2 regions of the Serratia nevei genome follow, and region 2 is predicted to be linked to the other one. Evidence: predicted binding sites of a transcription regulator. Region 2 holds the regulator's gene; the other holds the start of a gene.
The links. The regulator PhoB, encoded in region 2, activates phosphate uptake and scavenging genes when phosphate is short. The targets are predictions, from matches to a motif close to CTGTCATAAAACTGNCNNAT.

Region 1: pitA (inorganic phosphate transporter PitA) is a predicted target of PhoB. The motif match lies at 4,194-4,213, and genes of this name have one in related genera.

What each region holds. Positions count from the first base shown of each region.
Region 1 is NZ_CP149940.1:5,092,799-5,108,675, forward strand. It holds gene V8N38_RS24330 (Crp/Fnr family transcriptional regulator) at 1-585, opposite strand, end outside; gene V8N38_RS24335 (nucleoside hydrolase) at 747-1,688, shown strand; gene add (adenosine deaminase) at 1,698-2,690, shown strand; gene V8N38_RS24345 (NAD(P)/FAD-dependent oxidoreductase) at 2,719-3,918, opposite strand; gene pitA (inorganic phosphate transporter PitA) at 4,219-5,721, shown strand; gene uspB (universal stress protein UspB) at 5,796-6,131, opposite strand; gene V8N38_RS24360 (SDR family oxidoreductase) at 6,553-7,326, shown strand; gene V8N38_RS24365 (LysR family transcriptional regulator) at 7,430-8,338, shown strand; gene uspA (universal stress protein UspA) at 8,606-9,043, shown strand; gene gdhA (NADP-specific glutamate dehydrogenase) at 9,243-10,586, shown strand; gene V8N38_RS24380 (autoinducer 2 ABC transporter substrate-binding protein) at 10,916-11,902, shown strand; gene V8N38_RS24385 (sugar ABC transporter ATP-binding protein) at 12,008-13,507, shown strand; gene V8N38_RS24390 (ABC transporter permease) at 13,500-14,489, shown strand; gene V8N38_RS24395 (ABC transporter permease) at 14,491-15,444, shown strand; gene V8N38_RS24400 (FGGY-family carbohydrate kinase) at 15,455-15,877, shown strand, end outside.
Region 2 is NZ_CP149940.1:985,963-1,001,839, reverse strand. It holds gene V8N38_RS04695 (peroxiredoxin C) at 1-318, shown strand, start outside; gene ggt (gamma-glutamyltransferase) at 553-2,316, shown strand; gene malZ (maltodextrin glucosidase) at 2,370-4,193, opposite strand; gene V8N38_RS04680 (mechanosensitive ion channel family protein) at 4,441-5,697, shown strand; gene V8N38_RS04675 (hypothetical protein) at 5,830-6,093, shown strand; gene proY (proline-specific permease ProY) at 6,126-7,532, opposite strand; gene brnQ (branched-chain amino acid transport system II carrier protein) at 7,606-8,922, opposite strand; gene V8N38_RS04660 (PstS family phosphate ABC transporter substrate-binding protein) at 9,408-10,370, opposite strand; gene phoR (phosphate regulon sensor histidine kinase PhoR) at 10,385-11,701, opposite strand; gene phoB (phosphate response regulator transcription factor PhoB) at 11,726-12,415, opposite strand; gene sbcD (exonuclease subunit SbcD) at 12,631-13,863, shown strand; gene sbcC (exonuclease subunit SbcC) at 13,860-15,877, shown strand, end outside.

The DNA.
Region 1 (15,877 bases), 1.2 Mb from region 2:
CGCCAGCGCGCGGCTCAGCTGCCTGACGGAGATCCCTAATCTGCCCGCCAGCAACTCCCTGTTTTCGAGCTGAATCTGCACGCCTTCCTGCTTTATTTTAAATAACAGAAATTTACGCAACTTATATTCTGCCGTTAAGCCGCCGCTCGCATGCAGCAATGAAGCGTTAAGCAGCTTGTCGCTTAACTGCCGGCACATAAAGGCGAGGAAAACAGGATCGTGCATGGCCCGCTCTTTGATGGCCTCGATAGGCAGCGTGAAGATCAGCGCGTCCGTGACCGCCTGTACGGTGCTGAACACCGCCCGCTGCGCCTGGGAGAACAGCTCCAGATCGCCTATCACGGAGAAATCCGTTTCGAAGGAAAAGACGATGTGCATGCCGTTCACATCGTAATTCTCAACCTGCAATTTTCCCTGCACGAGAAAAAACAGGTGGGTCAACCGATCGCTTTGCGTCACCAGGTATTCACCGGCCTCGACCCTGACCAGGCGCAGGGCGGCCAGCAGCGGGGGCGAAAGCGCCGTTCGCAGATCGTGAGCTTCGATAAACGCTTCTTTCAGCTTGCTGTCACCGACAGTTTTCACGGCGATTCACTCCCAGGGCTTATCCGTTAACGTCTAGCATCCTATCTTTTCGACTGCGCCCAGAATAGCCGGCACGCTTCAGAACGAAACAGGACATCTGACCTTTTTTGCCTCGGGCCGTCTGGGTATTTTCTCCGCAGACCCCACCCAAGGAGAGTGCCATGCGACATATTTTGATAGATACCGATACCGCCTCCGACGATGCCGTCGCCTTGCTGATGGCGTTGCGCGAGCCTGACGTGAGGGTGGAAGCGATCACCACGGTCGCAGGCAACTGCCCGCTTGAACAATGCGTCAAAAATGCGCTTATCTGCGTCGAAAAAGCGGGAACCTATGCCCCTCCGGTATACGCCGGCATGGCGAAACCGCTGTTCCGCACGCGCTATCACTCGCACCACATTCACGGCGAAGACGGCATGGGCGACATGGCCTTGCCCGACCCGCAGCTGACCGCCGCACCCATTCATGCCGTAGACGCCATCATCGACTGCGCCGCACGGCTCAATGGCGAGCTGGAAATCGTCACCCTCGGGCCGCTGACCAATCTCGCGATGGCGGTGCTAAAAGCGCCCGCGCTGGCCGAACAAGTGAAAAGGGTTTATGTCATGGGCGGTTCCGGGCTGACGCCGGGCAATATTACCCCGCTGGCCGAATTTAACTTCTACGCCGACGCTGAGGCCGCCCATCTGGTGTTGAATGCCGGGCTGCCCCTCACCCTCGTCGGTTGGGAGATCGGGATGGGAGAAGCGTTTATTGGCGAGGACGATATTGAACGATTGCATCATCTCGGCGAACTGGGGCGCTTTGCCGTGCGCTGCAACCGCACGCTGATGGCGTTCAACGCCGGGCGCACAGAGCGTAAAGGCTTTGATTTGCCCGATCCGACCACCATGGCGGTGGCGCTCTACCCGGATATCGTCGAGACCAGTCTGGAGGCGTATTCCTGGGTAGAATATAAAAGTGAAAGGTCTTACGGCCATTACATCATTGATTCCACCCATCTGACCGGCGAACCGGCCAATGCCCGCGTGATCACCCGCATTAAACCCGGCCTGTTTAAAGAAAAACTGTTTTCGTTGTTATCTCAGCCGTTAATGAAATAAGTGGCCCGTATGAAATTCGATCCAAGAAAATTGAAGAAAGTGGAATTACACGTCCATTTGGATACCTGTTTAAGCTACCACTATGTCAAAAAGATCGACCCGCAAATAACCAGAACGGCCTTTAATCGGCAATTTATCGCGCCGAAACGATGCGCCGATCTCGGAGACTTTTTAAACAAGATCGCACCGCAAATAGACCTCCTGCAGACGCGCCAGGCGATAACGCTGGCCGTCGATGACTTGTTCGCGCAGCTGGCGGCGGATAACGTCATTTATGCGGAAGTGCGCTTTGCCCCGCTGCTGCATACCCGGATGGGGTTAAGCGGTGAAGCGGTGGTCGAGACGGTGCTCGCCGCGATGCGTGACGCCGCGCAAACTTACGGCGTCGCCGCCGGGCTGATCCTGTGCACGCTACGGCATTTCGATGCGGCCGCCAGCCTGCAAACCGCCGGGCTCGTGGTTAACTTTCTGGGCCGCGGCGTGGTCGCGCTGGATTTGGCCGCCGACGAAGCGCGTTACCCGCTGGCCAATCACATAGCGGCCTTTCGGGCGGTGCGCGAAGCCGGCGGCAACGTCATCGCCCACGCCGGTGAGGCGAAGGGCGCCGACAGCGTACGGGAAACGCTGGATAGGCTGCAGGTGTCGCGCATCGGCCACGGCGTCAGGAGCATCGAGGATGCTGCGCTTATCGAGCGCCTGGTAGCCACCGGTGTCCTGCTCGAGATCTGCCCCAGCTGCAATCTCGTCTGCAATCTGTTCGACAGCATCGACAGTCACCCGATAGACCGGCTGAAAAGGATGGGAGTGCGGCTGAACGTGAATACCGATGCGCGCACCGTCGCCGATACCACGCTGAACAAAGAGTACCAGCTGTTGCATGACGCCTTCGGCTGGCAGGATGACGATTTTAACCGCAGCAACCGACAGGCGTTGGAAGCGAGTTTTCTCGACGGCGATACTAAAATTAAATTAATGAATCAGCTCAAGGCCGGGCCAATGTGACCCGGTACGTTTCAAGGCTGAGCGGGTTTTAACGCTCCTGCGCCGCCAACGCCTGGGCGCACGCCCAGGCAGAGCTCCAGGCCCACTGGAAGTTGTAGCCGCCCAACCACCCGGTCACGTCCACCACTTCGCCGATAAAATAGAGCCCCGGCGCCTTGTGGGCTTCCATCGTCTTGGAGGAAAGTTCGTTGGTGTCGACGCCGCCGAGCGTCACTTCCGCCGTGCGATAGCCTTCGGTGCCGTTCGGCTGCACGCGCCAGTTCTGCAACAGATCCACCAGCGCCGCCTGCTGCGGCGCATTCAGCTGCTTCAGCGTGGCCTCCGGCAGTTGTCCCAACGTTTGCAAGCATTCCACCAGCCGCTTCGGCAAGTGCAACGCCAGGGTGTTTTTCAGGCTTTGGTTCGGGTGCTGGCGGCGCTGGTCATCCAGGAAGGCCGCCAGATCCAGCTCAGGAAGTAAGTTAACGCTCACATACTCACCCGGCTGCCAGTAGCTGGACAGCTGCAACACCGCCGGGCCGGACAGGCCGCGATGGGTGAACAGGATGCTTTCACGGAAGCTGACGCCGTTCTCGGCGGTGATCACTGCCGGCACCGAGACGCCGGACAGCGTCTGCACATGCTCCAGCAGCTGCTTATGCAGGGTAAAAGGCACCAGCCCCGCGCGCGTCGGCAGCACCTTGAGGCCGAACTGCTCCGCCAGCTTGTAACCGAACGGCGAAGCGCCCAGCCCCGGCATGGATAAACCGCCGCTGGCCACCACAAGTGAGCGAGCACTTACTTTTCCGCCATTCAGCGCCAGCGCGTAACCGTTCTCGGTTTTCTCCACGCCCAGCACTTCGCTGCGCAGGCGCATCGTCACCTGGCCCAGCTCGCACTCTTTGACCAACAGATCCACCACCTGCTGCGCCGAGTCGTCGCAGAACAGCTGCCCCAGCGTTTTTTCATGGTAGGCGATGCCGTAGCGGTTGATCAGATCGATGAAGTCCCACTGGGTGTAGCGCGCCAACGCCGACTTGCAGAAGTGCGGGTTGTTCGACAGATAGGCCGCCGGCTCGGCGTACATATTGGTGAAGTTGCAGCGCCCGCCGCCGGACATCAGGATCTTGCGGCCCGGTTTTTTGCCGTTGTCGAGCAGCAACACGCGGCAACCGAGTTGCCCCGCCTGCGCGGCGCAAAACATGCCGGCGGCGCCCGCCCCAATCACTACGACATCAAACTGTTCCACCTGAGCCTCACTTATCAAAACCACAATCGCGACAAAAGAGCGCCATATTACGCCGTTTCGCCGCCGGTCACCGCCAAATTCACGGCGGCAGATTGTAAAGCCCCGGCGCCGCCAACGCCATAGTAAGAAAATATTACAGAGGTCAGAGGAGAATAACGCGTTGATATTCCATATTTTTGTTATAGACACGCCATCATTTCGTCATGTCCAAATCAAAAAAACGTCATATTTTCCTTTTCCCCGGCCCCGGTTGTCACTGATAATGCGCGGCGTTCATGTCCACAAACTGGCGTAACGCTTATGCTGCATTTGTTCGCTGGCCTGGATTTCCATACCGGCCTGATGTTAATTCTCGCATTGTTGTTCGTGTTGTTTTATGAAGCCATCAACGGTTTTCATGATACGGCCAATGCGGTCGCTACAGTTATTTATACCCGCGCCATGCGCTCGCAACTTGCGGTCGTGATGGCAGGTTTGTTCAACTTTCTTGGCGTAATGCTCGGCGGTTTGAGTGTTGCTTACGCCATCGTCCACTTGCTGCCTACCGATCTGTTGTTGAACGTCAGTTCAGCACACGGATTAGCCATGGTCTTCTCCATGCTGTTGGCGGCAATCATCTGGAACCTCGGCACCTGGTATTTCGGTCTGCCGGCCTCCAGTTCCCATACGCTGATAGGCGCAATCATCGGTGTCGGTTTAACCAACGCCCTGATGACCCACACTTCGGTGGTGGATGCGCTTAACGTCCCGAAAATGATTGGTATTTTCCTTTCTCTGCTGTTCTCGCCGCTGGTCGGCATGATGGTGGCGGGAGTGATGGTGTTCGCCTTGCGCCGCTATTGGAGTGGCACCAAGAAACGCCAGCGTATCCACATGACCCCTGCGGAACGTGAAAAGGTCGACGGCAAACGCAAGCCGCCGTTCTGGACCCGTATCGCGCTGATCCTGTCGGCGATTGGCGTCAGCTTCTCGCACGGCGCCAACGACGGCCAGAAAGGCATCGGCCTTATCATGCTGGTGCTGATCGGCGTTGCGCCGGCCGGCTTCGTGGTCAATATGAATGCAACCGGCTATGACATCACCCGTACGCGTGATGCCGTGACCCACCTGCAGCAATATTACCAGCAGCACGGCGACGCGCTGTCGCATGCGGTGTCGCTGACGCCGCTGGTGCCAAGCCCGGATGATGAAGCTGCGCCGAACAAGCCGGCTGAGTTCCACTGCGACAGTTCGCGCGCCATGCCGGCGATCGAGCTGGCTCAGGGCATGCTGACCAACCTGCAAAGCTACGATCAGCTGACGGTTGAGCAGCGCAGCCACCTGCGCCGCCTGCTGATGTGCGTGACCGACACGGCGGATAAAGTCGCCAAGCTGCCGGAAACCTCATCCGCCGACCAGCGCTTCCTGAAGAACCTGCGTCAGGATCTGCTGCAGACCGTCGAGTACGCGCCGATGTGGATCATCGTCGCCGTCGCGCTGGCACTGTCGCTCGGCACCATGGTGGGCTGGAAACGCGTGGCCACCACCATCGGCGAGAAGATCGGCAAGAAAGGCATGACCTACGCCCAGGGCGTGTCGGCCCAGATGACCGCAGCGCTGTCGATCGGCGTGGCGAGTTATACCGGCATGCCGGTCTCCACCACCCACGTCCTCTCTTCGGCGGTTGCCGGGACGATGATCGTGGACGGCGGCGGCGTGCAGAGCAAAACCGTGAAGAACATCCTGTTGGCCTGGGTACTGACCCTGCCAATCTCGATTCTGCTTTCCGGTGCGCTGTATTGGGTCGCGTTGAAGCTGATCTAAGCGATAAGCATCATGAGAAAGGCGGCCGAAAGGCCGCCTTTTTTTTTGCCTGCATCAAGGGAAACAGGAAGGCATTAATACCAAATCATCAGCGCTATCAGGCTGATGACCACCAGACCGCACAGGGCCGAGGTCAGCATAAACTGCCCGCGCACCCGCTCGCAGCGGCGAATAAACTCCGGATCGTGGTGCTCGACATAGCGTTGCGCAAAGATATAGCGCACCAGCCTCAGCTGCTTGCTGGGTTGCCCGTGGGCGGTGAAGAAACCGCCGCCGTCAACGTATTGGTACAGCAGCGGGTCACAGCCGCGCAATACCACCAGCAGCGCGCGCAGAGAAGAGTAATACCGCACCATGTTTACCACACACACCACACATAAGGCCCAAAACAGCGCGACGGTACTGATCATGATTGCCCCCTCAAGGCGTTGTTATCCGCGGCCATCCGCCGGGTCCAACCGCCCTACCTCATTACCCGATACTCTGCTGGAGCTTACCGCTCTCATCCCCTTTTTTGCCTGCACGGGCCACGCCCATAACCCACCGCCTCCGGAGACGTTACCGCACCGCACAGAGAGATTTGCACAGCGTGGTTCCACTCAGAGGGGAAATGATGAGGCCCATATCCATCATTGTAGGTTAATGAAACGCAAACTGGCCTGATCAGTGGATAAAATTTACCGCCCCGCGCCGAAACGCCCTCCGCCGGGGCGGGCTAACGGCTGTGATTGGTCGGTTTTTCTGGATAGTCTATCCCGCTCCACGCCGCTGATCTTTCCCCCCACGCTGGCTAGACTCAGGTTTCCGTTACGTTCATCCAAGGAAACTGTTATGGCAAACCATTCAATCAAGGGAAAAACCGTCCTCATCGCCGGCGGCGCCAAAAACCTCGGCGGGCTGATCGCACGCGATTTGGCTGAACAAGGCGCCAAAGCGGTGGTGATCCACTACAACAGCGCCGCTTCCCAAGCCGAAGCGGAAAAAACCGTCGCCGCCATTCAGGCCGCCGGGGCGCAAGGCGTCGCGCTGCAGGCCGATCTCACCACCGCGGGCGCGGTCGAAAAGCTGTTCGCCGATGCGGTCGCCGCCGTCGGCAAGCCGGATATCGCCATCAATACCGTTGGCAAAGTGCTGAAAAAACCGATGGTCGACATCAGCGAAGCCGAGTACGACGAGATGACGGCGGTCAACGCCAAAACCGCGTTCTTCTTCCTGAAAGAGGCGGGCAAGCACCTCAACGACAACGGTAAAATCTGCACGCTGGTCACCTCGCTGCTCGGCGCCTTCACGCCGTTTTACGCCGCTTACGCCGGCACCAAAGCGCCGGTGGAACACTTCACCCGCGCCGCCGCCAAGGAGTTTGGCGAACGCGGTATCTCCGTGACGGCGGTCGGCCCCGGCCCGATGGACACCCCGTTCTTCTACCCGGCGGAGGGCGCGGACGCCGTGGCCTACCACAAGACGGCAGCGGCGCTGTCGCCGTTCAGCAAAACCGGCCTGACCGATATCGAAGACGTGGTGCCGTTCATCCGCCACCTGGTCAGCGACGGCTGGTGGGTAACCGGCCAAACCATCCTGATCAACGGCGGCTACACCACCAAATAAGTTCGACGGGGGCGGAAATGCCCCCGCACCTGCTCGCGCGCAACCGCGCCATGCGGCTACACTCTCTGTCAGAAACGGCGCCAAGGAACAGCAGGTCAACGAGATGGACAGATTCAATCAATACCGCGTATTCGTACAGGTGGCGGAAATGGGCAGCTTTATCCGGGCGGCCCATGCGCTGGAGGTGCCGCGCGCCTCGGTGTCCGCCGCCGTGCAACAGCTGGAAACGCAGCTGGGCGTGCGCCTGCTGCACCGCACCACGCGACAGGTGCGGCTGACCGCCGACGGCGAACAGCTGCTCGAGCGGCTGCGCCCGCTGCTGGCCGAGGTGGAAGACATCGATCAGTCGTTTCAGGCCAGCCAGCGCCAGGCCTCCGGCCGGCTCAGCGTCGACGTGCCGAGCCGCATCGCCCGCCGGCTGATCGCGCCTGCGCTGCCCGGCCTGCTGCGGCGCCATCCCCACCTGCAGCTGGTGCTCGGCTCCGCCGATCGCGCCATCGATCTGGTGCAGGAAGGGGTCGACTGCGCAGTGCGCGTCGGCGATCTGCACGACAGCAGCCTGGTAATGCGCCCGCTCGGCCATATCGCGCTGATCAACTGCGCCAGCCCCGCTTACCTGGGCGAATTCGGCCATCCGCGCCAGCCCGGCGATCTCGTCGAGGGACACTGGAGCATCGGCTACGCCTCGCCCAAAACCGGCCGCGAATCCCCCTGGGAATACCTGGCCGACGACGGCCATACGCAACGGCTCGAACTGCCCAGCCGGGTGGTGGTCAACAACGCCGAAAGCTATATCGCCTGCTGCCGCGCCGGGCTGGGGCTGATGCAGATCCCGCGCTACGACGTGCAACACCTGCTCGACGCCGGTGAACTGCTGGAAGTCCTGCCCGGTTACCGCGCCGCCTCCATGCCGATCGCCCTGATCTACCCCCACCGCCGCCAGCGATCGCGCCGCCTGGCGGTGTTTCATGAGTGGTTTGAAAGCCTGCTGCAGCCACATCTGGAGCGCTGATTGCACATTTAGCGCTATACTTTGTTTAATAACGCTTATAATTCAAGCGGTCAGACCGTCAGCATCCGCATAATTCATAGGCTTTTACGCCGCGCGGGTGTACAACGAAAGGTATCGGGCGGAGAGATTTTCGATGCGGCGCAGTGTGATCGCCCCAACATATCATTGCGTTATCCGAATGATACTATGGAACCAAAAGCGCCAGGCGGGTAAACGGAACGCCTGCTAACCCTTTTTAATCGGCATGTTTATGGAAGGAGTATTCTTATGGCTTACAAACACATACTGATCGCGGTGGACCTATCCCCGGAAAGCAAAATCCTGGTAGAAAAAGCCGTCTCGATGGCGCGGCCGTACAACGCTAAAGTTTCTCTGATCCACGTCGATGTCAACTATTCCGACCTCTATACCGGCCTTATCGACGTCAATCTCGGCGACATGCAAAAACGCATCTCCGAGGAAACCCATCAGGCGCTGACCGAGCTGTCGCAGAACGCCGGCTACCCGATCACCGAGACCCTGAGCGGCAGCGGCGATCTGGCGCAGGTATTGGTCGATGCCATCAAGAAATACGACATGGACCTGGTGCTGTGCGGCCACCACCAGGACTTCTGGAGCAAGCTGATGTCTTCCGCTCGCCAGCTTATCAATACCGTGCACATCGATATGCTGATCGTGCCGCTGCGCGATGAAGAAGACGAATAAAGTAAGCACTTGCTAACTTAACTGCCCAACGCCCGCGCCCTGCGGGCGTTTTTCATGCCGCCACGCCGATTAATCGCTTGATAATCAACCGCCCTCCGATGATATAGTCGCTAAAGACACAACATCCTCCCCCGGGCATTGCCTATACCCATATCTATAAGAAATAGCAGGGGAAATTTAATGCGAAAAGGAGTTATCCATGGAATATGCCGTATCGGTAGAGTCTTTCCTGTCCTCGTTACAACGCCATAACCCCCACCAGCCGGAATATTTGCAGGCGGTGCGCGAAGTATTCACCTCGCTGTGGCCGTTTATCGAACGCAACCCGCACTATCGCGAACAGGCGCTGTTGGAGCGCCTGGTGGAGCCCGAGCGCGTCATTCAGTTCCGCGTCAGCTGGGTGGACGATCGCGGCCAGGTGCAGGTCAACCGCGCCTTCCGCGTACAATTCAACTCGGCTATCGGTCCCTACAAGGGCGGCATGCGCTTCCACCCGTCGGTGAACCTGTCGATCCTGAAGTTCCTCGGTTTTGAGCAGACCTTCAAGAACGCGTTGACCACCCTGCCGATGGGCGGCGGCAAAGGCGGCTCCGATTTCGATCCGAAGGGCAAAAGCCAGGGTGAGATCATGCGCTTCTGCCAGGCGCTGATGACCGAGCTGTATCGCCATCTGGGCCCGGACACCGACGTGCCGGCCGGCGATATCGGCGTCGGCGGCCGCGAAGTCGGCTTTATGGCCGGCATGATGAAAAAACTGTCCAACAATACCGCCTGCGTATTTACCGGCAAGGGCCTCTCCTTCGGCGGCAGCCTGATCCGCCCTGAGGCGACCGGCTATGGCCTGGTTTACTTCACCGACGCCATGCTGCAGCGCCACGGCCTGGGCTTTGAGGGCATGCGGGTGGCGGTGTCCGGCTCCGGCAACGTGGCGCAGTACACCATCGAGAAAGCGCTGGAGCTGGACGCGCGCGTGATCACCGTGTCGGATTCCGGCGGCACCCTGGTGGACGAAGACGGCTTCACCACTGAGAAGCTGGCGCACCTGGCGGAGATCAAAAACCAACGCTACGGCCGGGTGGCGGACTACGCCCGCGAACGCGGCCTGACGTATCTGGCGGGCCAGCAGCCGTGGAACGTGCCGGTGGATATCGCCCTGCCGTGCGCCACCCAGAACGAACTGGATCTCGAGGCGGCGCAAACGCTGATCCGCAACGGAGTGAAGGCGGTCGCGGAAGGTGCCAACATGCCGACCACCATCCAGGCCACCGACGCCTTCCTCGACGCCGGCGTGCTGTTCGCGCCTGGCAAGGCGGCCAACGCCGGCGGCGTCGCCACCTCGGGACTGGAGATGGCGCAAAACGCCGCGCGCATCGGCTGGCGGGCAGAGAAAGTGGATGTACGTTTACAACATATCATGGCCGATATTCACCACGCCTGCGTGGAATACGGCGGCGAAGGCAAGCAAACCCACTACGTGCACGGCGCGAATATCGCCGGTTTCGTCAAGGTCGCGGACGCCATGCTGGCGCAGGGCGTGCTGTAATCCGCCTTAAAGGTGATCTTGTTCACACATCGATTAAATGCTTCAATGCCGGCCTCTGCGCCGGCATTTTTTTATGCTTTCCCTCCATCCAAATGATGCCAATACGTTAAATAAAAGTTAATAAAAGGTTTTTTATTGCTTATTAATCGGTAGTAAATTTACCACCACCAAATAATTAAACATTTATTTAACACTAAATACGCCATTATTTTACTTAAATGTGCACAGATCACATTTCATTAACTTCAGCTACGCCCCCTCTTCCATTCCTTTGTAATCTGCAGCGGTGGAAAAACCGCCACCCCTACAGATAAAAAAAGGTACAGCTAATGAAATTTAACCTCGCATTATTAAATGCATGTGTGGTTTCTGCGTGCATGTTATCGACAACACCTGTGTTCGCCGCTGATAAGTATGAGATTGCCGTGGTCGCTAAAGTGACCGGCATTCCGTGGTTCAACCGCATGGAAGTGGGCGTCAACGAAGCGGCGAAAAAACTCGACGTCAACGCCTACCAGACCGGCCCTTCTACGCCGGATCCGGCCGCGCAGGTCAAGGTGATTGAGGATCTGATCGCCAAGAACGTCAACGCCATCATCGTGGTGCCGAACGACGCCAAGGTGCTGGAGCCGGTGCTGAAAAAAGCGCGCGACAAAGGCATCGTGGTGCTGACCCATGAATCCCCGGACCAGCAGATCGGCCAGTGGGACATCGAGACCATCGACAGCGAGAAATACGCGCAGGCCAACGTCGATGAGCTGGCGAAAGACATGGGCGGCAAAGGCGGCTATGCGATCTACGTCGGCTCGCTGACCGTGCCGCTGCACAACGCCTGGGCCGACTCCGCCATCAAATACCAGAAAGAAAAATACCCGGACATGTTTGAAGTCACCTCGCGCCTGCCGGTGGCGGAAAGCATCGACAAATCCTACGCCACCACGCTGGATCTGATGAAAACCTATCCGCAGATGAAGGGCATCATCGGCTTCGGCTCGCTCGGCCCGATCGGCGCCGGCCAGGCGGTGGCCAAGAAACGCGCCAAGGACAAAATCGCGGTGGTGGGCATCGCCATGCCGGCGCAGGCCGCCCCTTACCTGATGCGCGGCGACATCAAGAAAGCGCTGCTGTGGGATCCGAAAGACGCCGGTTATGCGCTGGTGACGGTGGCCGACCAGCTGCTGCAGGGCAAGGAAGTGAACAAAGACCTGTCGATCGAGGGCCTTGGCAAGGCTGACGTCGATATGGAACACAAAGTGATTCGGTTTAATAAGATTTTGGAAGTGACCAAAGACAACGCCCAATCGCTTGGATTCTGATTTTTCGCGTAATTTCGCCACACCGGGAAAGTAGTTAAACCCTCGTAGGGGCGCAGCGTTGCTGCGCCCAGGGCTTCGGCCGCTACGCAAGCACAGGTTAACGTTATGACAGCCTCCCCCGCATTTATCACCCTGGAGAATATCAGCAAGCGATTCCCAGGCGTGCTGGCATTAGACCAGATCAACCTGACGCTGAATAAAGGCGAAGTGCACTGCCTGGCCGGGCAAAACGGCTGCGGCAAAAGCACCATCATTAAAATCATCTCCGGCGTTTATCAGCCGGAAAAAGGCGCCAACATTTCGCTGGAAGGCAAACTCTTCCACGCCCTGACGCCGCAGCTGTCCGGTTATTACGGCATACAGGTGATCTACCAGGACCTGTCGCTGTTCCCCAACCTGACGGTGGCGGAGAACATCGCCATTCACCGTTACCTGCCCGGCGGCCGCTTCTGGGTGCGCAAGCGGGTGATGCGCCAGACGGCGCTCGACGCCATGGCGCGGGTCGGCATACGCATCGACCCCGATAAAAAGGTGGAAAAACTGTCGATCGCCGATCGGCAACTGGTGGCGATTTGCCGCGCCATCGCCGCCGAGGCGCGGTTGGTTATCATGGACGAACCGACCGCCTCGCTGACCCGCCAGGAGGTCGACGGCCTGCTGCGGGTGGTCAACGAGCTGAAGGCGGCCGGCATCTGCGTGGTATTCGTCAGCCACAGATTGGATGAAGTAATGGAAGTCGCCGATCGCATCAGCGTGATGCGCGACGGCAAGCTGGTGGGCACCTGGCCGGCCAGCGAACTGGACAGCCATGAACTGGCGTTCCTGATGACCGGCCAACGCTTCCACTACAGCCCGCTGCCGCCGCTGCCGCCGGCCGAACAGGCGCCGCTGCTCGAGGTGCGCAACCTCAGCCGCGGCGAGAAATACCGCAACGTCAATCTGGCGCTGCGCGGCGGCGAGATCGTCTCGATCGTCGGCCTGCTCGGCGCCGGCCGCACCGAACTGTGCCTCAGCCTGTTCGGCATGACGCGGCCGGACAGCGGCGAGATCCGCATCGAGGGCCAGGCGGTGCAGCTGCACAACAACCGCGAAGCGGTGCGCCACGGCATCGGCTATGTGTCGGAGGATCGCCTGACGCAGGGGTTGATCATGGAACAATCCATCTACGACAACACCATCGTCACCGTCTTCGATCGGCTGCATACCTCGCTCGGGCTGTTGGATCACGCCAAGGCGACCGAGCTGGTCAACCGGCTGATCCGCGATCTGAACATCAAGGTGTCCGACAGCGCGTTGCCGGTGAAAACCCTGTCCGGCGGCAACGCCCAGCGCATCGCCATCGCCAAATGGGTGGCGACCCAGCCGAAGATCCTGATCCTCGACTCGCCCACCGTCGGCGTGGACATCGCCAACAAAGAGGGGATCTACCAGATCGCCCGCGATCTGGCGCAGCTGGGCATGGCGGTGCTGATGATCTGCGACGAGATCCCGGAAGCCTATTACAACAGCCATCGGGTGATGGTGATGCGCAAGGGCGAACTGATCGCCGAATTCGCGCCGCACCAGAGTACCGAGCAACAGATCGCCGAGGTGGTGAATGGATAAGTCATTATTGGCCCGCCTGGCCGGGCGGCACGAGTTTTATCTCGGCCTGTTGGTGCTGCTGCTGGCGATCGGCCTGAGCGCCGGCACCGACGAATTCCTGACGCTCGGCAACCTGACCGACGTCGCCACCAGCTACGCCATTCTCGGCATCCTGGCCTGCGGGCTGTTCGTGGTGCTGATCGCCGGCGGCATCGACATTTCGTTCCCGGCGGTCACCGCCATCGCCCAGTATGTGATGGCCAGCTGGGTGATCCAGCACGGCGGCAGCTTTCCGCTGGCGTTCGCCCTGGCGATTGGCGTCGGCCTGCTGCTCGGGCTGGTGAACGGTTTCCTGGTGTACTGGCTGAAAGTGCCGGCGATCATCATCACCATCGCCACCCTTAACCTGTTCTACGGCCTGCTGGTGTACGCCACTAACGGCACCTGGCTGTACGGCTTCCCGGACTGGTTCATGAACGGCATCAACTGGTTCTCGTTCCAGGGCGCCGACGGCTACGACTACGGCCTGACGCTGCCGCTGCTGTGCCTGCTGGGGACCATCGTCGTCACCGGCGTGCTGATGAACCGCACCCGGCTGGGGCGCCAGATCTACGCGATGGGCGGCAACCGCGACGCGGCGTCGCGCCTGGGGTTGAACCTGCTGCGGCTGCATTTTTGCGTCTACGGCTACATGGGCATTCTGGCCGGCGTCGCGGCGGTGGTGCAGGCGCAGATCACCCAGTCGGTGGCCCCCAACTCGCTGCTCGGCTTCGAACTGACGGTATTGGCGGCGGTGGTGCTGGGCGGCACCAGCATGAGCGGCGGCCGCGGCTCGTTGACCGGCACCCTGCTCGGCGTGGTGCTGCTGGCCTTCCTGCAAAACGGGCTGACGCTGCTCAGCGTCTCGGCCTATTGGCACCAGGTATTCAGCGGCGCGATCATTTTGATCAGCATCAGCACCACCGCCTGGAACGAAAAACGCAAGCTGCTCAAGGAGATCTGACATGACGCAGTTAACTCGGTTGATCCCAAGCGATCGGATCATTCGCCTGCAGGGCGCGATCATCATCGCGGTGGCGCTGCTCTTCGCCGGGCTGCTCGGATCGCGCTTCTTCAGCCTCGGCAACTTCCAGTCGATCGCCTCGCAGCTGCCGATCCTCGGCCTGCTGGCGCTCGGCATGGGCATCACCATGCTGACCGGCGGCATCAACCTGTCGATCATCGCCGGCGCTAACGCCTGTTCGCTGGTGATGGCGGCGATCATCGTCAGCCATCCCGACCAGCCGCTGTTCCTGGCGCTGGCGCTGTTGGCCGGCCTGCTGGTGGCGGTGGCGATCGGCGCGCTGAACGGCGCGCTGGTGGCCTGGATCGGCGTCTCGCCAATCCTCGCCTCGCTCGGCACCATGACGCTGATCACCGGCCTGAATATCCTGCTGTCCAACGGCGCGGTGATCTCCGGCTTCCCGGCAGCGATTCAATTTCTCGGCAACGGCGCCGTACTCGGCGTGCCGGTGGCGCTGATCCTGTTCCTGCTGGTGGCGGCCGGGCTGTGGCTGCTGCTGGAGCACACCACGCTGGGCCGCAGCCTGTACCTGATCGGCTCTAACGAACAGGCCACCCGCTTCAGCGGCGTGAACACCGCACGGGTGCAGATCGCGGTGTATATCCTGTCGGCGCTGCTCGGCTGGGGCGCCGCCCTGCTGATGATGGCCAAGTTCAACTCGGCCAAGGCCGGCTACGGCGAATCTTATCTGCTGGTGACCATTCTGGCCTCGGTGCTGGGCGGCATTAACCCGGACGGCGGTTTCGGCCGTATTCTGGGGCTGGTGCTGGCGCTGATCGTGCTGCAAATGTTGGAAAGCGGCCTCAATCTGCTGGGGGTCAGCAGCTACCTGACCATGGCCCTGTGGGGCGGCGTGCTGATCCTGTTTATCGCGTTACAGAATCGAAAAGCCTGAGGAGAAAATAATGGCGAGCTATTTTATTGGCGTAGATGTGGGCACCGGAAGCGCGCGCGCGGGCGTATTCGATCTCAATGGCCGCATGGTCGGCCAGGCCAGCCGGGCCATCGATCTGTACCGACCGAAGGCGGATTTCGTCGAGCAGTCGTCGGATAACATCTGGCAGGCGGTGTGCAATGCGGTGCGCGACGCGGTCAACCAGGCCGACATCAACCCGATTCAGGTCAAGGGGCTGGGCTTCGACGCCACCTGTTCGCTGGTGGTGTTGGATAAAGAGGGCAAGCCGCTGACCGTCAGCCCCTCCGGCCGCACCGAACAGAACATCATCGTGTGGATGGATCACCGGGCGATCGCCCAGGCCGAGCGCATCAACGCCACCAAACACCGGGTGCTGGACTTCGTCGGCGGCATCATTTCGCCGGAGATGCAG
Region 2 (15,877 bases):
GGTGAAGTGAAATACGCAATGGTTGCTGACATCAAGCGTGAAATCCAGAAAGCTTACGGCATCGAACACCCGGAAGCCGGCGTTGCGCTGCGCGGCTCCTTCCTGATCGACAAAGACGGCATCGTGCGTGCTCAGGTTGTTAACGACCTGCCAATCGGCCGTAACATCGACGAAATGATCCGTACCGTTGACGCGCTGCAATTCCACGAAGAGCACGGTGAAGTGTGCCCGGCTCAGTGGGAAAAAGGCAAAGCAGGTATGGGCGCTTCCCCAGACGGCGTTGCAAAATACCTGTCTGAAAACGCTGCCAAGCTGTAATTTCAGCCTGATAGTGAATCAACCGGCCCACGCGGCCGGTTTTTTTATGCCCCTTTATGGGGCAGACCGCCCACCTTCAGTGCTTTATTTCCCTGTTTCCGCTCACATTTCCCACCCTGCTCGCCGCGCGCACGCCCATCTGCGGCTACTATCAATAACGCTGGCTCGCGCTTTGCAAGTGAACAGCGGCAAGCAAACACAACACAATAAAAAACTGACAGGGTAGGAATAACTATGTTTTTACAGAAATGGAGCAAACCCCTGACCATGGCGGCGCTGCTGGTCAGCGGCAGCCTGTATGCGGCATCCAACCCGGCGGTGGAAGCCAAAAACGGCATGGTGGTCACCTCGCAACACCTGGCCTCGCAGGTCGGCGTGGATATCCTGAAGATGGGCGGCAACGCCATCGACGCCGCCGTGGCGGTGGGCTATGCGCAGGCGGTGGTTAACCCCTGCTGCGGCAACATCGGCGGCGGCGGCTTTATGACCGTCCACCTGGCGGACGGCACCGACACCTTCATCAACTTCCGTGAAACCGCGCCGGCGGCGGCCAGCGCCAACATGTATCTGGATGCCGACGGCAAGGTAAAGAAAGACGCCAGCCTGTACGGCTATCTGGCGGCGGGCGTGCCGGGCACCGTGCTGGGGATGGAAACCGCGCGTGAGAAGTACGGCAAGCTGAGCCGCGAACAGGTGCTGGCGCCGGCTATCAGGCTGGCGCGCGAAGGCTTTGTGCTGACCCGCGCCGATACCGATATCCTCGACACCACCGTCGCACGCTTCAAACAGGATCCCGAGTCGGCCAAAATCTTCCTGCGCCCGGACGGCAGCCCGCTGCAGCCGGGGGACAAGCTGGTGCAAACCGATCTGGCCAATACGCTGGAAGCCATCGCCAAAGGGGGAACCGACGCCTTCTATAAAGGCAAGATCCCGCAGGCGGTGGAGGCGGCGGCCAAACAGAGCGGCGGCATATTGACCGCCGCCGACTTCGCCAATTACAAGGTCACCGAAACGCCGCCGATTACCTGCAGCTATCGCGGCTACAAGTTCGTGTCGGCGCCGCCTCCCAGCTCCGGCGGCGTGACGCTGTGCGAAATCCTCAACGTGGTGGAAGGCTACGACCTGAAAAGCATGGGCTTCAACTCGGCGGCGGCCATTCACACCATGACCGAAGCGATGCGTCATGCCTACATGGACCGCAACACCTACCTCGGCGACCCGGAATTCATCAAGAACCCGATCGACCGGCTGGTGAGCAAGAGCTACGCCGAGCAGATCCGCAAGAAAATCGTCGCAGACAAGGCCACGCCGTCGGAAAACGTGCAGCCCGGCATGGAACCGCATGAAAAACCGGAAACCACCCACTATTCGATCGTCGATCACGATGGCAACGCCGTCTCCACCACCTATACCGTCAACGGCCGCTTCGGCGCCGTGGTGATCGCACCGGGCACCGGCTTCTTCCTCAACGACGAGATGGACGACTTTACGGTCAAAGTGGGCGAGAAAAACCTGTACGGACTGGTGCAGGGCACAGCCAACAGCATTGCCCCCGGTAAGCGCCCACTATCGTCGATGAGCCCGACTCTGGTGACCAAGGACAACAAGATCTTTATGGTACTGGGCTCACCGGGCGGTTCGCGCATCATCACCATCACCCTGCAGACCGCGTTGAACGTGATCGACCACGCCATGGCGCCGCAGGAAGCGGTGGACGCACCGCGCATCCATCACCAATGGTTGCCGGATGAGGTGTACTACGAACAGCGCGGCGTTTCCGCCGATACGCTGAAGCTGCTGAGCGGCATGGGCTATAAGATGGTCGAGCAAACGCCGTGGGGCGCCGCCGAACTGATTCTGGTCGGTTTGCCGGGCGCGGCGGGCGTCAGCCCGGCCAACTCCGGCAACGACTCGGCGGTTTCCGGCAAGGTGCGCGAAGGCTATCTGTACGGCGCCAACGACGTGCGTCGCCCGGCAGGTTCTGCGGTCGGTTACTGATGTAAACGCCTACTCACTTTTATCGCGGGGGCCCTTTGGCCCCCGCAGTTGCTTTAGCCTTCGCAGCGCCACACGGTGGCCGACTCTTCCGCCAGCTGCAGGCGCAGCCCGCCTGCCGTTTCGCTCAACTCTCCCCGCCCTTCCACACGCCGCCACGGACCGCGCGCCAACAGCGGGTTGTGCGGCAGCTGCGCCTGGCCGCTGCCGTCGCGCTGCAGCGCCACCAGCACCTGCTCCTGCTGATACAGGCGCACGAACACCAGCGTTTCTCCGCTGGCATACAGCACCTGACAGCCGCCGCGACGCAATGCCACGCTCTGTTTACGCAGCGCCGCCATGCGCTGGAACAGCGCCAACAGCGGCCGGTCCCAGTCGCCGACGTCCCACGGGAACGGCTTGCGGCAGAACGGATCGTTGCCGCCGTCCAGACCAATCTCATCGCCGTAGTAGAGACAAGGCACGCCAATCCAGCTCAGCAACCACACCGCTGCCATTTGCATGCGCGCCGCGTTCCCCTGCAACAGCGTGAGAAAACGCGCGGTATCGTGGCTGTCCAACTGGTTGAACTGGATCAGCTGGCGGCCGTGCGGCAGCCCGGCGCGGTAACCGTCCATCCACTGCGCGCACCCGGCGGCGTCCAGCCGCACCGGGTGATAGGCCACGTCCAGCCCCGCCAAAAATGCCCGCACCGGCAGCGCGAACCCCATGTAGTTCATCGCCGCATCCTCCACGCCGGCGTGCAGCCAGCGGCGCGCATCGCCGAAGTGCTCGCCCAAGACGTAGGCCTGCGGGTTCTCCTGCTTCACCGCCTGATAGATGCCAGCCAGGTGGTGCAGGTTGCCGGTGGCGCCGCCGTTCTCCCCCAGCATATGCACCACGTCCAGCCGCCAACCGTCGATGCTGTACGGCGGGCGCAGCCAGTGGCGCACCACGCTGCCTTCCCCGCGATAGATCGCTTCCGCCACCTGCGGCTCGGCGAAGTTGAGCTTCGGCAGGCTGGCGTTGCCCTTCCAGTCGAGCGCGCGGCCGTCCGGGTAAAAGTTGAACCAGCCGCGATACGGTGAATCAGGGTGGTGACAGGCGCCGTTTTCGCCCTGGCGATGGCGGTCGAACCACGGATGCGAGTCTCCGGTGTGGTTGAATACCCCGTCCAGCACCAGTTTCATGCCCACCTTGTGAGTGCTCACTCGCAAACGCTGCAGCGCCGCGTTGCCGCCAAAGTGCGGATCGACCTGGTAATAGTCCTCGGTATCGTACTTATGCACGCTCGGCGCGGTAAAAATCGGGTTCAGATACAGCGCCGTCACGCCCAGCTGCTGCAAATACGGCAGTTTGGCGCTGATGCCGTCCAGATCGCCGCCGTAAAAGGTCGAGGCGGCGTGGCGATCCTCCAACGGGTGCTGCCAGTCACGCCGAATCACCTCGGCGCCGGCCGCGTGATGGCGGTAGCTGCCGCTTTGGATGCCGTGCTCGCCGCCGCTGCTGGCGAAGCGATCGGGGAAAATCTGGTAGAACAGCTGATCCGCCACCCACTCGGGGCCATGGTCGGGCTCGTCGACGGCGAACTGCGCCAGCTGGCCCGGCGGCGTTGGCGACCAGCCCTGCGGGCCGAACCACTGCTGGCGATCGGCCCACAGCAGCTTGAAGCAGTAACGCCGCGTCGGCTCGCCCTCATTCAGCGTCAGGCTGGCCTGGTAGCGCCGCATTCCCTCGTGGCGCTGCGCTTTCATCACCAGCAGCCACTCTTCGTTGTCCGGTTCGGCGCGCAAAAACACCCGTTCCGGCAGTTCATCCCCCTGTAACCACAGCGTGATATCCAAACGTTGCCCTTGCTTCACCACAAAAGGCGGGACCGGTTGATGCCAGGCGTTAAGCATACTGTTTCTCCTGCTGTACCAAACGAAATCGACGGCGTTCTTCAAGAAGCGAACAATGCCACGTTAAGTGCAACTCCCCCTCCTCTCTGGCCGCAAAACCCGGGGATGAGCCGGGGGGCGGAGACCGAAAAATAACGCTAACCCGATGTAAAAAAAGGTAAACAGGCACAAATCCTGCACGTTACCCCTTAGGCTAACGCGTTTTAAGTTTACAGGATATTTTTTGCGCATTTTTTAAGGAGCGGTAATGCAACAACAGATAACGCGCTGGCTGGAACAGTTTGGTTTGGAATTCGGCGGAGTGATGTCGCTGTTGATGGTATTGGGGTTGATTGTCCTGATCTCGGTCGCGATCCACCTGGTGCTGCACCGGGTGGTGCTGGCCGCCCTTCAGCGCCGTGGCCAGCAATCGCAGCGCGTCTGGCAACAGGCCATCACCCAATACAAACTGTTCCAGCGCGTGGCGCTGCTGCTGCAAGGGGTGATCATCAGCATCCAGGCGACGCTGTGGTTGCAGAGCGGCAGCCAGACCCAGGCGGTGATCGTCACCGCCGCGCAGGTGTGGATCCTCGCCTTCACCCTGCTGTCGCTGTTCTCGCTGCTGGATACGCTGCTGGCGCTGCTGCGCCAAAGTCCGATCTCCAATCAGCTGCCGCTGCGCGGCATTTTCCAGGGCCTGAAACTGGTGGCGGCGATCCTGATCGGCATCATGATCGTTTCGTTGCTGATGGGCAAATCGCCGCTGCTGCTGCTCAGCGGCCTGGGTGCCATGACCGCGGTCTTGATGTTGGTGTTCAAGGATCCGATCCTCGGGCTGGTGGCCGGCATTCAGCTCTCCGCCAACGATATGCTGAAGATCGGCGACTGGCTGGAAATGCCGAAATACGGCGCTGACGGTGCGGTCACCGACATCGGCCTGACCACGGTCAAAGTGCGTAACTGGGACAACACCGTCACCACCATTCCCACCTACGCGCTGATCTCCGACTCGTTCAAAAACTGGCGGTCGATGTCGGAATCCGGCGGGCGTCGCATCAAACGCAGCCTGAATATCGACACCGGCAGCGTGCACTTCCTGTCGGAAGAGGAACAGCGCCGCCTGCAGCGCAACCCGCTGCTGCACAGCTACCTGAACGTCAAGACCCAGGAGCTGAGCCAGCATAACCAGGAGATCGCCGTCGATCTGGCCTCGCCGCTCAACGGCCGCCGCCTGACCAACCTCGGCACGCTGCGCGCCTATCTGGAAGCCTATCTGCGCGCTCACCCGCGCATTCACCAGAACATGACGCTGATGGTGCGCCAGCTGGCGCCGACGCCGGAAGGCCTGCCGCTGGAAATCTACGCCTTCACCAACACCACGGTCTGGGCGGAGTATGAAAGCATTCAGGCGGATATTTTCGACCATATTCTGGCGGTGATCGACGAGTTCGGCCTGCGCGTGCATCAAACGCCAACCGGCAATGACCTGCGCGGTATGCTTCTACAAAACGCGAACGCTTCCTGACGTCGGCTGACGTAACTGTGTCTGCTGGTAATGATGTTCTTTCAATTGCCAGCAGATATCTCCATCCCCTTCTTTTCCCCGGCGAAAACGGCGTTAATGCGCCATCACCTTCACCACCGAGAGGGAAAGCCCTTGCTGAAACGGTTACGTCATCGGCTGTTTGCCCTGATGGCCACCCTGCTGTTTATCGGCTGCCTGCACAGCGCTTCGCTGGACGAAAGCCGCATGCCCCGCAATCTGCAACCTTCGCTGAGCGCCCTCAGCAGCAACATGCAGGACATTCGCGAAGTGCTGGCGCGCTGCGCCGGCGAGGAAGAGGAAGAACGCCTTAACGGCGGCGACATGCGTATCGAAGCGCGCGCCGCCGGGGAGGATGAAGTGGAAGACAAACGCTAAAAAAACACCGGCCTCAGCCGGTGTTTTTCCATTTAGTCTTGCTGCGTCGCCAGCGGCGCGCGTTTTTTCTGATGGTTGACCTTAAACCAGTATCCCGCCAGCAGCAATACCACCCAGACCAGGCCGGCGTACAGCGAGACGCGCGTGGTCGGGAAGTAGCCGATCAGGCCGATGATGAACACCAGGAACACGATCGCCACCACCGAGGTGAACACCCCACCGCGCAGCGGGAACGCCAGCTGCTTCACCTGCTCTTTGCTCAGGCTGCGGCGGAAGGCGATTTGGGAGAACAGGATCATGATCCACACCCACACGGTGGCGAAGGTCGCCAGGGACGCGATCACCAGGAACACGCTCTCCGGCATGATGTAGTTGAGGTATACCGCCAGCAGCAGCGCCAGCATCATCACCACCACCGTCACCCAGGGAATGCCGCGTTTCGACACCTTGCTGAACATCTTCGGCGCGTGGCCCTGCTCGGCCATGCCGTGCAGCATGCGACCGACGCCGAACACGTCGCTGTTGATCGCCGACAGCGAAGCGGTGATCACCACGAAGTTGAGAATGCCCGCCGCCACGGTGATGCCCATATGCTGGAAGGTCAGCACGAACGGGCTGCCGTTGGTGCCCACCTGGTTCCATGGGTAGATAGACATAATGACGAACAGCGTGCCGACGTAAAACACCAGAATGCGCCACGGCACCGAGTTGATGGCTTTAGGAATCGATTTTTTCGGATCTTTGGCTTCGCCGGCGGTGATGCCGATGATTTCAATGCCGCCGTAAGCGAACATCACCAGCTGCAGCGACAGGATCATGCCGATAAAGCCGTTGCTGAAGAAGCCGCCGTTCGACCACAGGTTATGAATGCCGGTCGGTTGCCCGCCGTTGCCGATGCCCCAGATGATGATGCCGATGCCGGCCGCGATCATGATGATGATGGTGGCGACCTTGAAGAACGAGAACCAGAACTCCAGCTCGCCGAATACCTTGACGCTCATCAGGTTGATGGCGCCGATGATCAGCACCACGCTCAGCACCCAGATCCAGTGCGGCACTTCCGGGAACCAGACCCCCATATAGATGCCGAAGGCGGTCACGTCGGCGATGGCGACGATCAGAATTTCAAAGCAGTAGGTCCAGCCGGTGATGTAACCCGCCATCGGGCCGAGGTAGTCCTGCGCGTAGCGGGAAAACGAGCTGGCCTGCGGGTTGTTGACCGACATCTCCCCCAGTGCGCGCATGATGATAAAGGCCACGATGCCGCCGATCAGGTAAGCCAGCAGCACGCTCGGGCCGGCCATTTTGATGGCGTCCGCCGAGCCGTAGAACAACCCGGTGCCGATGGCCGATCCCAGCGCCATAAAGCGGATATGACGCGTACTGAGGCCGCGTTTCAGCTTATTGTCGGGGGCCGTGGTGGGTGACTGTTGTTGCATGAAGATGACCCATAGTTTTAAACGTAAAAAAGCCACGGACATGTCCGTGGCCCTGGATTAAGCCGGGGAATTATCAGTGCGCGGTCACTCGGGAACGCGTGCACACCCGATCATAAATCGCGACCAGCACCAGCATCAGCAGCGAAGGCGGCAACCATGCCAACCCCTGCTCTGCCAGCGGCAGGTGAGTGGTCCAGGCCGGCAGCAGCTGCTGGAAACTGGAGGCTTTCACCGCGTCAAGGATACCAAACAACAGGCTGACAAGCATCACCGGCGCGATGATGCGTGGCGCGCTGTGCCACCAACGCAGGGTGAAGCTCAGCACCACCAGCACGATGCACGGCGGATAAATCGCGGTCAGCACCGGAATGGAGATCTGGATCAGGTGGCTCAGGCCGAGGTTGGACACCACCATCGAGAACAGGCCCAGGATAAATACCAGCGTCTTGTACGAGAACGGCAGGTATTGCGCGAAGAACTCGGCGCAGGCGCAGGTCAGGCCGACTGCGGTCACCATACAGGCGATGAAGATCAGCGCCGCCAGGAAGAAGCTGCCCAGGCCGCCGAAGGTGTTCTGAACGTAAGCGTGCAGGATCACCGCACCGTTGGTGGCGTCAGGCACCAGCGCGCCGCTGCCGGAGCCCAGCTTGAACAGGCTCAGGTAAACCAGCGTCAGGCCCACGCCGGCGATCAAACCGGCCAGAATGGTGTAACGGGTCAACAGACCGGCGTCTTTCACGCCGCGCGAGCGCGCCGCGTTGACGATAACGATGCCGAATACCAGCGCACCCAGCGTATCCATGGTCAGATAGCCGTTAACGAAGCCGGAGGAGAAAGGCACGCTCTGGTAAGCCGCCGTCGCCGGGATCGGCGCGCCGGCAGGCCACAGCAACGCGGCGATGCCCAATACGGCCAGCGCCACAATCTTCAGCGGTGCTAGCACGTGGCCGACGGTGTCGAGCAAGCGGCCCGGATACAGGGAGATGCCGATCACCAGCGCGAAGTACACCAGGCTGTAGATGAACAGCGGCATGGCGCCGTCGCCGGTCAGCGGGGCGATACCCACTTCAAAGGACACGGTGGCGGTACGCGGCGTGGCGAACAGCGGGCCGACGGCCAGGTAGCAGACGGTCGCCAGCAGCAGGCCGGCGCCACGGCCGATCGGTGAGCTGAGGGCGTCGATGCCGCCGCCGACGCGCGCCAGCGCGATGACGGTGATGACCGGCAGACCGACGGCGGTGATCAGGAAGCCCAGCGCCGCGGTCCAGACGTGTTCACCGGACTGCAAGCCGACCATCGGCGGGAAGATGATGTTCCCAGCCCCAACGAATAAGGCAAAGGTCATGAAGCCCAGTGCCAGGATATCTTTTGACGTTAAACGATGACTCATACGATGTCGTGTTGCCTGTTCAAATGAAAAAAATTGTCCGATAGCGTGGTGGCGTAACGCCCCACCCGGTTGCCGGCATGCCCGATCGTTGCAGCGCCAAATAAGCACCCTAAACGCAGTCGATCCGGCGTTTATGTCCCTATTCGAAAGTGGCCGCTCATGAAGATGGGCAAAATTTTAGGAGTTATAAAAATGGAGGTTTAATCCGACAACGAGGGCTAAGGTAAACGTTTATAGCGCTTCAAGGCAAGCCACACGGCGAAAAGCAGAGCTATCGACCATATAAACTTTAGCCACCAGTCGATCATATTGGCTATCAATAAATATACACTACATGATTTGTATCATTTTTGAACAACGAATTCACGAAACGTGAAGCATATACCACTTTACCGCGCGAAAACGCCAGTAAATGCCCGGTTTTCGCGTGGTATAAGCTCCATTTGGCCGTGAAAAAAGGCGAAAATTACGCCGCTTTTTGTCGCTTATTGCACCGTGGCCGACGCGAGCGGCTGCAGCCCGAGGGCCTGACGGGTCTTCTGCAAGGCGCCCGGCGGCAGCGGCAAATAGCCGTCGTGATTGACCAGGCTCTGCCCTGCGGTCGACAGCACGCGATCGAGGAACGCGGCGGTCAGCGGCTCCAGCGGTTGATTGGGGGCTTTGTTGATGTAGATATACAGATAGCGCGACAGCGGGTAGCGATCGTTGCGCACGTTGGCGGCGGTAGGCGCGACATAGTCCTCTCCCGACTCCGCCAACGGTAGCAGCCGCACGCCGCTGGCGCGAAAACCGATGCTGGCGTAGCCGATGCCGTTGAGCGAACCGGCCACCGCCTGCACCACCGAGGCCGAACCGGGCAGCTCATTGACGCGCGGCATAAAATCGCCGCCGCACAGCGCGCGCAGTTTGAAATAGCCGTAGGTGCCGGATGCCGAGTTGCGGCCGAAACGCTGCAGCGAGCGCGTCGCCCAGTCGCCGCTGAGCCCCAGCTCGCCCCAGCGCGTCAGCGGTTTGCTTTCGCCACAGCGCCGGGTGGCGGAGAAAATGCGATCGAGCTGCTGCAGATTGAGGCCGCGCAGCGGGTTGTCCTGATGCACCAACACCACCAGCGCATCCACCGCCACCGGCACCGCCACCGGCGCATAGCCGTAACGGTGTTCGAACGCCGAAACCTCGGCGGCCTTCATCGGCCGGCTCATCGGCCCCAGCTGCGCGGCGCCCGCCGCCAACGCGGTCGGCGCGGTCGACGAGCCGGCGGCCTGGATCTGCAGGTTAACGTTGGGGTAATGCCGGCTGAAATCCTGCGCCCACAGCGCCATCAGATTCGCCAGGGTGTCGGAGCCGACGCTGGACAGGTTGCCCGCCAACATGCCATCGGGCTGCGCCAGCGCGCCGCGTCCGGCCAGCAGCGCCAGGCAAAGCAACAGCCCTCGGGTTATTCGGGTCATACCGGTGTCTCGCGTTAATTTTTCACCGCATTCTCTGATAAAGCGGCGGGAACAATCAACCGGTTGGGTAAGGTAAAGATAAAGCGTGTGCCGATCCCCGGCTCGCTGAGGATCTCCAGCCGCGCGTCGTGATGGCTGAGCGCGTGTTTGACGATCGCCAGCCCCAGCCCGCTGCCGCCGGTTTGGCGCGAACGGGCCTTGTCGACGCGGTAAAAACGCTCGGTCAGGCGCGGAAGGTGTTCGGCGGCGATGCCCGGCCCGTTGTCGCTGACCTGGAACTGCGCGCCGTGCGCCGTCTGCTGCCAGCTCACTTCGATATGGGTGCCCTTCGGCGTGTGGTTGACCGCGTTGTACACCAGGTTAGACACCGCGCTGCGCAACTGGTCTTCATTACCGAACACGTTGAGCTGTTCGTTAACCCGGAAGGTGATCTCGTGATTGCCACCACTCAGCGACTGCGCCTCGCGCTGCAACACCCGCAGCATCAGCGGGATATCCACCCGTTCGTTCATGTCGACATTGGGCGCCGCCTCAATGCGCGACAGCGTCAGCAGCTGCTTGACCAACCCGTCCATCCGACGGGTCTGCTCTTGCATGGTGCTGAGTGCCTTGCTGCGCAGCGAGCCGTCCTGCTCTTCATCGCCCATCATCTCCAGGTAGCCCTGCAGCACCGTCAGCGGCGTGCGCAGCTCATGGCTGACGTTGGCGAAGAAGTTGCGCCGCGCGCCCTCCAGCTGGCGCATCTGGGTGACGTCGCGCGCCACCATCAGCAGCTGCCCTTCGGAGTAAGGCATTACGCGGAATTCGACGTAGTGTTCGTTGTTCAGCTGCAGCGTCAGCGGGCGCGAGAACTCCTGCTGCTGCAGGTAGTGGCTGAATTCCGGATAGCGCAGCAGGTTGAGGATGTGCTGGCCGTTGTCTTCCGGCCAGCGGAAGCCGAGCAGATGCTGCGCCAGCCCATTACACCAGAAGATATTGCCTTCGACGGTGGTCATCACCACCGCATCAGGCAGCGATTCGGCCCCGCTGCGAAAGCGCTTGATCAGCAGCGCCAGCTCGCGCCGGCGGCGGCGATTGCGCTGCTGCATCTGATACAGGCCATAGAACAGCGGCTCCCAGCTCCAGCGGCCGGGCGGCGGCGTCATGCTGCGGTCGATCCACAGCCAATGGGAGAGTTTGAGCTGGTTGTAGAAATTCCACACCAGCGCAGCCAGCGCGGAGGCCAGCAGGAACCAGGGCAGATAACCGAAAATCAGCCCCAGCAGTAAGGCGGGCAGACAAAAAAGAGCCAGCTCCAGAGCCAGCCTCTTCCACGACAGACGTTCTAACACGGCATATTCTCCAGCGCGGCGCGATCAGTAGCGCGTTGAGAACCGGTAGCCGGTGCCCCGAACGGTTTGAACCATTTTATCATGCCCACTGGTTTCTAACGCCTTGCGGAGCCGACGGATATGCACGTCAACGGTACGGTCTTCCACATAAACGTTAGTGCCCCAGACGTGATTAAGCAACTGCTCACGGCTATAAACCCGCTCTGGGTGGGTCATAAAGAAGTGCAGCAGCTTGAACTCGGTCGGCCCCATGTCCAACGCCTGATCGTTAGCCATCACGCGGTGGGAGGACGGATCCAGGCTCAGCCCTTGCATTTCAATCACTTCTTCCACCGCCATCGGTGAAATGCGGCGCATGACCGCCTTGATGCGCGCCACCAGCTCCTTGGGCGAGAACGGCTTGGTGATATAATCATCCGCCCCCACTTCCAGGCCGCGCACGCGGTCTTCCTCTTCGCCGCGCGCGGTCAGCATCATGACCGGAATATCGCGGGTCAGCGCTTCGCGCTTCATATGTTTGATAAACTGAATGCCGGAACCGCCGGGCAACATCCAGTCGAGCAACACCAAATCAGGGAACGGCTCAGACAGGCGCGTCACGGCGCTGTCATAATCCTCGGCTTCCAACGGTTGGTAACCATTCTGTTCCAACACAAAGCACACCATCTCACGGATCGGCGCTTCGTCTTCCACCACCAGTATGCGTCTTGCCATCGTCAATCCTGCCAATGTGTTAGCGACTTTGCGGGCGCCATTATGCGTCAGTTTTGTGACACTTTTATGAAAAAAAGCGGCTGTTATAGGCAGTAAGCATAGCGATTATTTCCCGGTGCAAAGAAAAATCATTCCGTAGTCGTCGCTATTGCGCCGGGACAGGCGCCGCCGCGGCCTTTATAATCATCGCCATTACCTTTGCATCCGGGAGTGTCATGCGCCTGATCCACACCTCTGACTGGCATCTTGGCCAGTACTTTTTCACCAAAAGCCGCGCCGCCGAGCACCAGGCTTTTCTGAACTGGCTGATCGAACAGATCGAGCAGCAGCAGGTGGATGCGCTGATCGTCGCCGGGGACCTGTTCGATACCGGCTCGCCGCCCAGCTACGCCCGCGAGCTGTACAACCGCTTCGTGGTGGAACTGCAGCGCACCGGCTGCCAACTGGTGGTGTTGGGCGGCAACCACGACTCGGTAGCGACGCTGAACGAATCGCGGGAACTGCTCTCTTGCCTGAACACCACGGTGATCGCGAGTGCGCAGGGCTCCCTTGAGCAGCAGATCGTGGTGCTTAACCGGCGCGACGGCCAGCCGGGCGCCGTGCTGTGCGCCATTCCTTTTCTGCGGCCGCGCGATCTGCTCACCAGCCGCGCCGGCGAATCCGGCGCGCAGAAACAGCAGGCGCTGCAGGAAGCCATTGCCGAACATTACCAGGCGCTGTATCTGGCGGCCTGCGAACGCCGCGAGCAGCTGGGCCTGCCGCTGCCGATCGTCGCCACCGGCCACCTGACCACCGTCGGCGTCACCACCTCCGACTCGGTGCGCGACATCTATATCGGCACCCTCGATGCCTTCCCGGCGCAGGCCTTCCCCCCTGCCGATTACATCGCGCTGGGCCACATTCACCGCGCGCAGAACGTCGCCAAGTCGGAACATATTCGCTATAGCGGCTCACCGATTCCGCTCAGCTTCGATGAACTGGGCAAAGCCAAAAGCGTCTTCCTGGTGGATTTCGCCGACGGTGCCCTGCAGCAGGTAGAAGCGTTAACGATCCCGCAGTTCCAGCCCATGCAGCTGATCAAAGGCGATCTGGCCGAGATCGAACGGCAGCTGCAGCAATTTGCCGACTATGCCGGCGAGCTGCCGGTGTGGCTGGATATCGAAGTGGCGACGCAGGACTACCTCAGCGATATCCAGCGCCGTATCCAGCTGATGGCGGATGAGCTGCCGGTGGAAGTGGTGCTGCTGCGGCGCAGCAAAGAGCAACGCCGCCAGGCGATCGCGCAGCAGGACAAGGAAACGCTGAACGAGCTGAGCGTCAACGAGGTGTTCGAACGGCGCCTGGCACAGGAGGCCGACATGCCCGAAGCGCGCCAAAGGCGGATGCATCAACTGTTCCGCCAGGTGGTCGATGCGGTGCAGCACAATCCTGAAGAGACTCACCCATGAAGATCCTCAGCCTGCGGTTAAAAAACCTCAACTCGCTGCAGGGCGAGTGGAAAATTGACTTCACCGCCGAGCCGTTCGCCAGCAACGGCCTGTTCGCCATTACCGGCCCGACCGGCGCGGGCAAAACCACCCTGCTGGACGCCATCTGCCTGGCGCTGTACCACCAGACGCCGCGTCTCAACGTCACGCCGAGCCAGAATGAACTGATGACCCGCCACACCGCCGAATCGCTGGCGGAGGTCGAATTCGAGGTCAAGGGCGTCGGCTATCGCGCCTTCTGGAGCCAGCGCCGCGCCAAAAACGCGCCGGACGGCAATCTGCAGGCGCCGAAGGTCGAACTGGCGCGCCGCGAGGACGGCAAGATCCTGGCAGATAAAGTGCGCGATAAGCTGGAGATCACCGCCGCCATCACCGGGCTGGACTTCGGCCGCTTCACCAAATCGATGATGCTGTCTCAGGGGCAGTTCGCCGCGTTCCTCAACGCCGACGCCAACGATCGCGCCGAGCTGTTGGAAGAGCTGACCGGCACCGAAATCTACGGGCGGCTGTCCGAACAGGTGTTCGAATCCCACAAGCAGGCCAAAACCGACCTGGATGCGTTGCACCAGCGCGCCAGCGGCATCGAGCTGCTGAACGATGAACAGCGCCACTCCCTGACTGAACGGCTGACGGCGCTGAGCGCGCAGGAAAGCGCTCTCGGCAAGCAAACCCAGCAACAGCAACAGGCGCTGAGCTGGCTACAGCAATGGCAGCGCCTCCAGCAACAGCAAAACGAGGGGCAACGGCGGCTGGAAACCGCCCAGCGCGAGCAGGCCGAGGCCGCCCCGCAGCTGCAGCGGCTGGCGCTGAGCGAACCGGCCGAGAAATTGCGGCCGCTGCGCGGCGAACGCGATCGCTGCCGCGCCGAGCTGCAGACGATACAACAGCAGGCAGCCCAGCTGACGCAGCAACAGGAGCAACACTCGGCGCAGCTGGCGCCGCTGCAGCAGGCGGTGGAAAAGGCCCGTCTGGCGCAGCAAGCCCATGCCGAGCATATGCGGCAGCAGCAACAGCTGATCGATGACCAGGTCGCCCCGCTCGACCATCAGATCGCCCAACTGCAGTCGACGCAGGCCGAGCGGCGACAGGCCGGCGATGCCGCCACGCAGCAGTGCGCCCAGCAGCAGACCGCACTGGAGCAGCTCACCGCCCAGCGCAGCCAGCTGACGGCGCAGGCCGCACAGCATCAGCAGCAGCTGAACGCGCTGACCGAAGCGCTGGCCGCTCAACGGCAACGGCAGCAGGCGCTGGAGGCGCAAACCCCGCTGGCCCCGCTGCGCCAGCGCCTGAGCGTCCTGACGGATCTGCGCCCGACGCGCCAGCAGTTATTCACGCTCGCTTCCCTTTACCGTCAGACCCGCGAGCGTCTGGCCCGGCAACAGGCGGAGCACGCCGAGCGGCAAACGCAGCTCGCCGGGCTGCAACACCAGCTGGAGAACGCGCGTCAGCAATTCAAACAGCACAAGGCGCAGCTGCAGGAAGTGGAGCGGATCCACGAGTTGGAAAAACGCATCGTCAGCCTGGAAGCGGAGCGCGCCCTGTTGCAGAGCGGCGCACCCTGCCCGCTGTGCGGCTCCACCAGCCATCCGGCGGTGGAGCAATATCAGGCGGTGCAGCCTTCGGCGACGGAACAACGCTTGGTTGAGATGCGCACCCTCGCCGAGAAACTGCAAACCCAGGGCACCGAGCTGCGCACCCGCTGTGAAGGCCTGCAAGAGCAGCAGCAACGCCAGCAGCAGGCTATCGCGCAGGATGAGCAGCAGCTGGCTGCCCAACAGCAGCAATGGCAGCAGCTCAGCGCGCCGCTGGCATTCGACTTTACCCTGGCGGAGGGCGAGCAACTCAGCGCCTGGCTGAGCGGCTGCGACGACGAAGAGCGGCGCGGGCAGCACGCGCTGCAGCAGCATGAACAGGCGGCGCAGGCGGTACAACAGGCAAAAGACGCGCTCGCCGCTCTGCAAACGCAGCAGCAGCA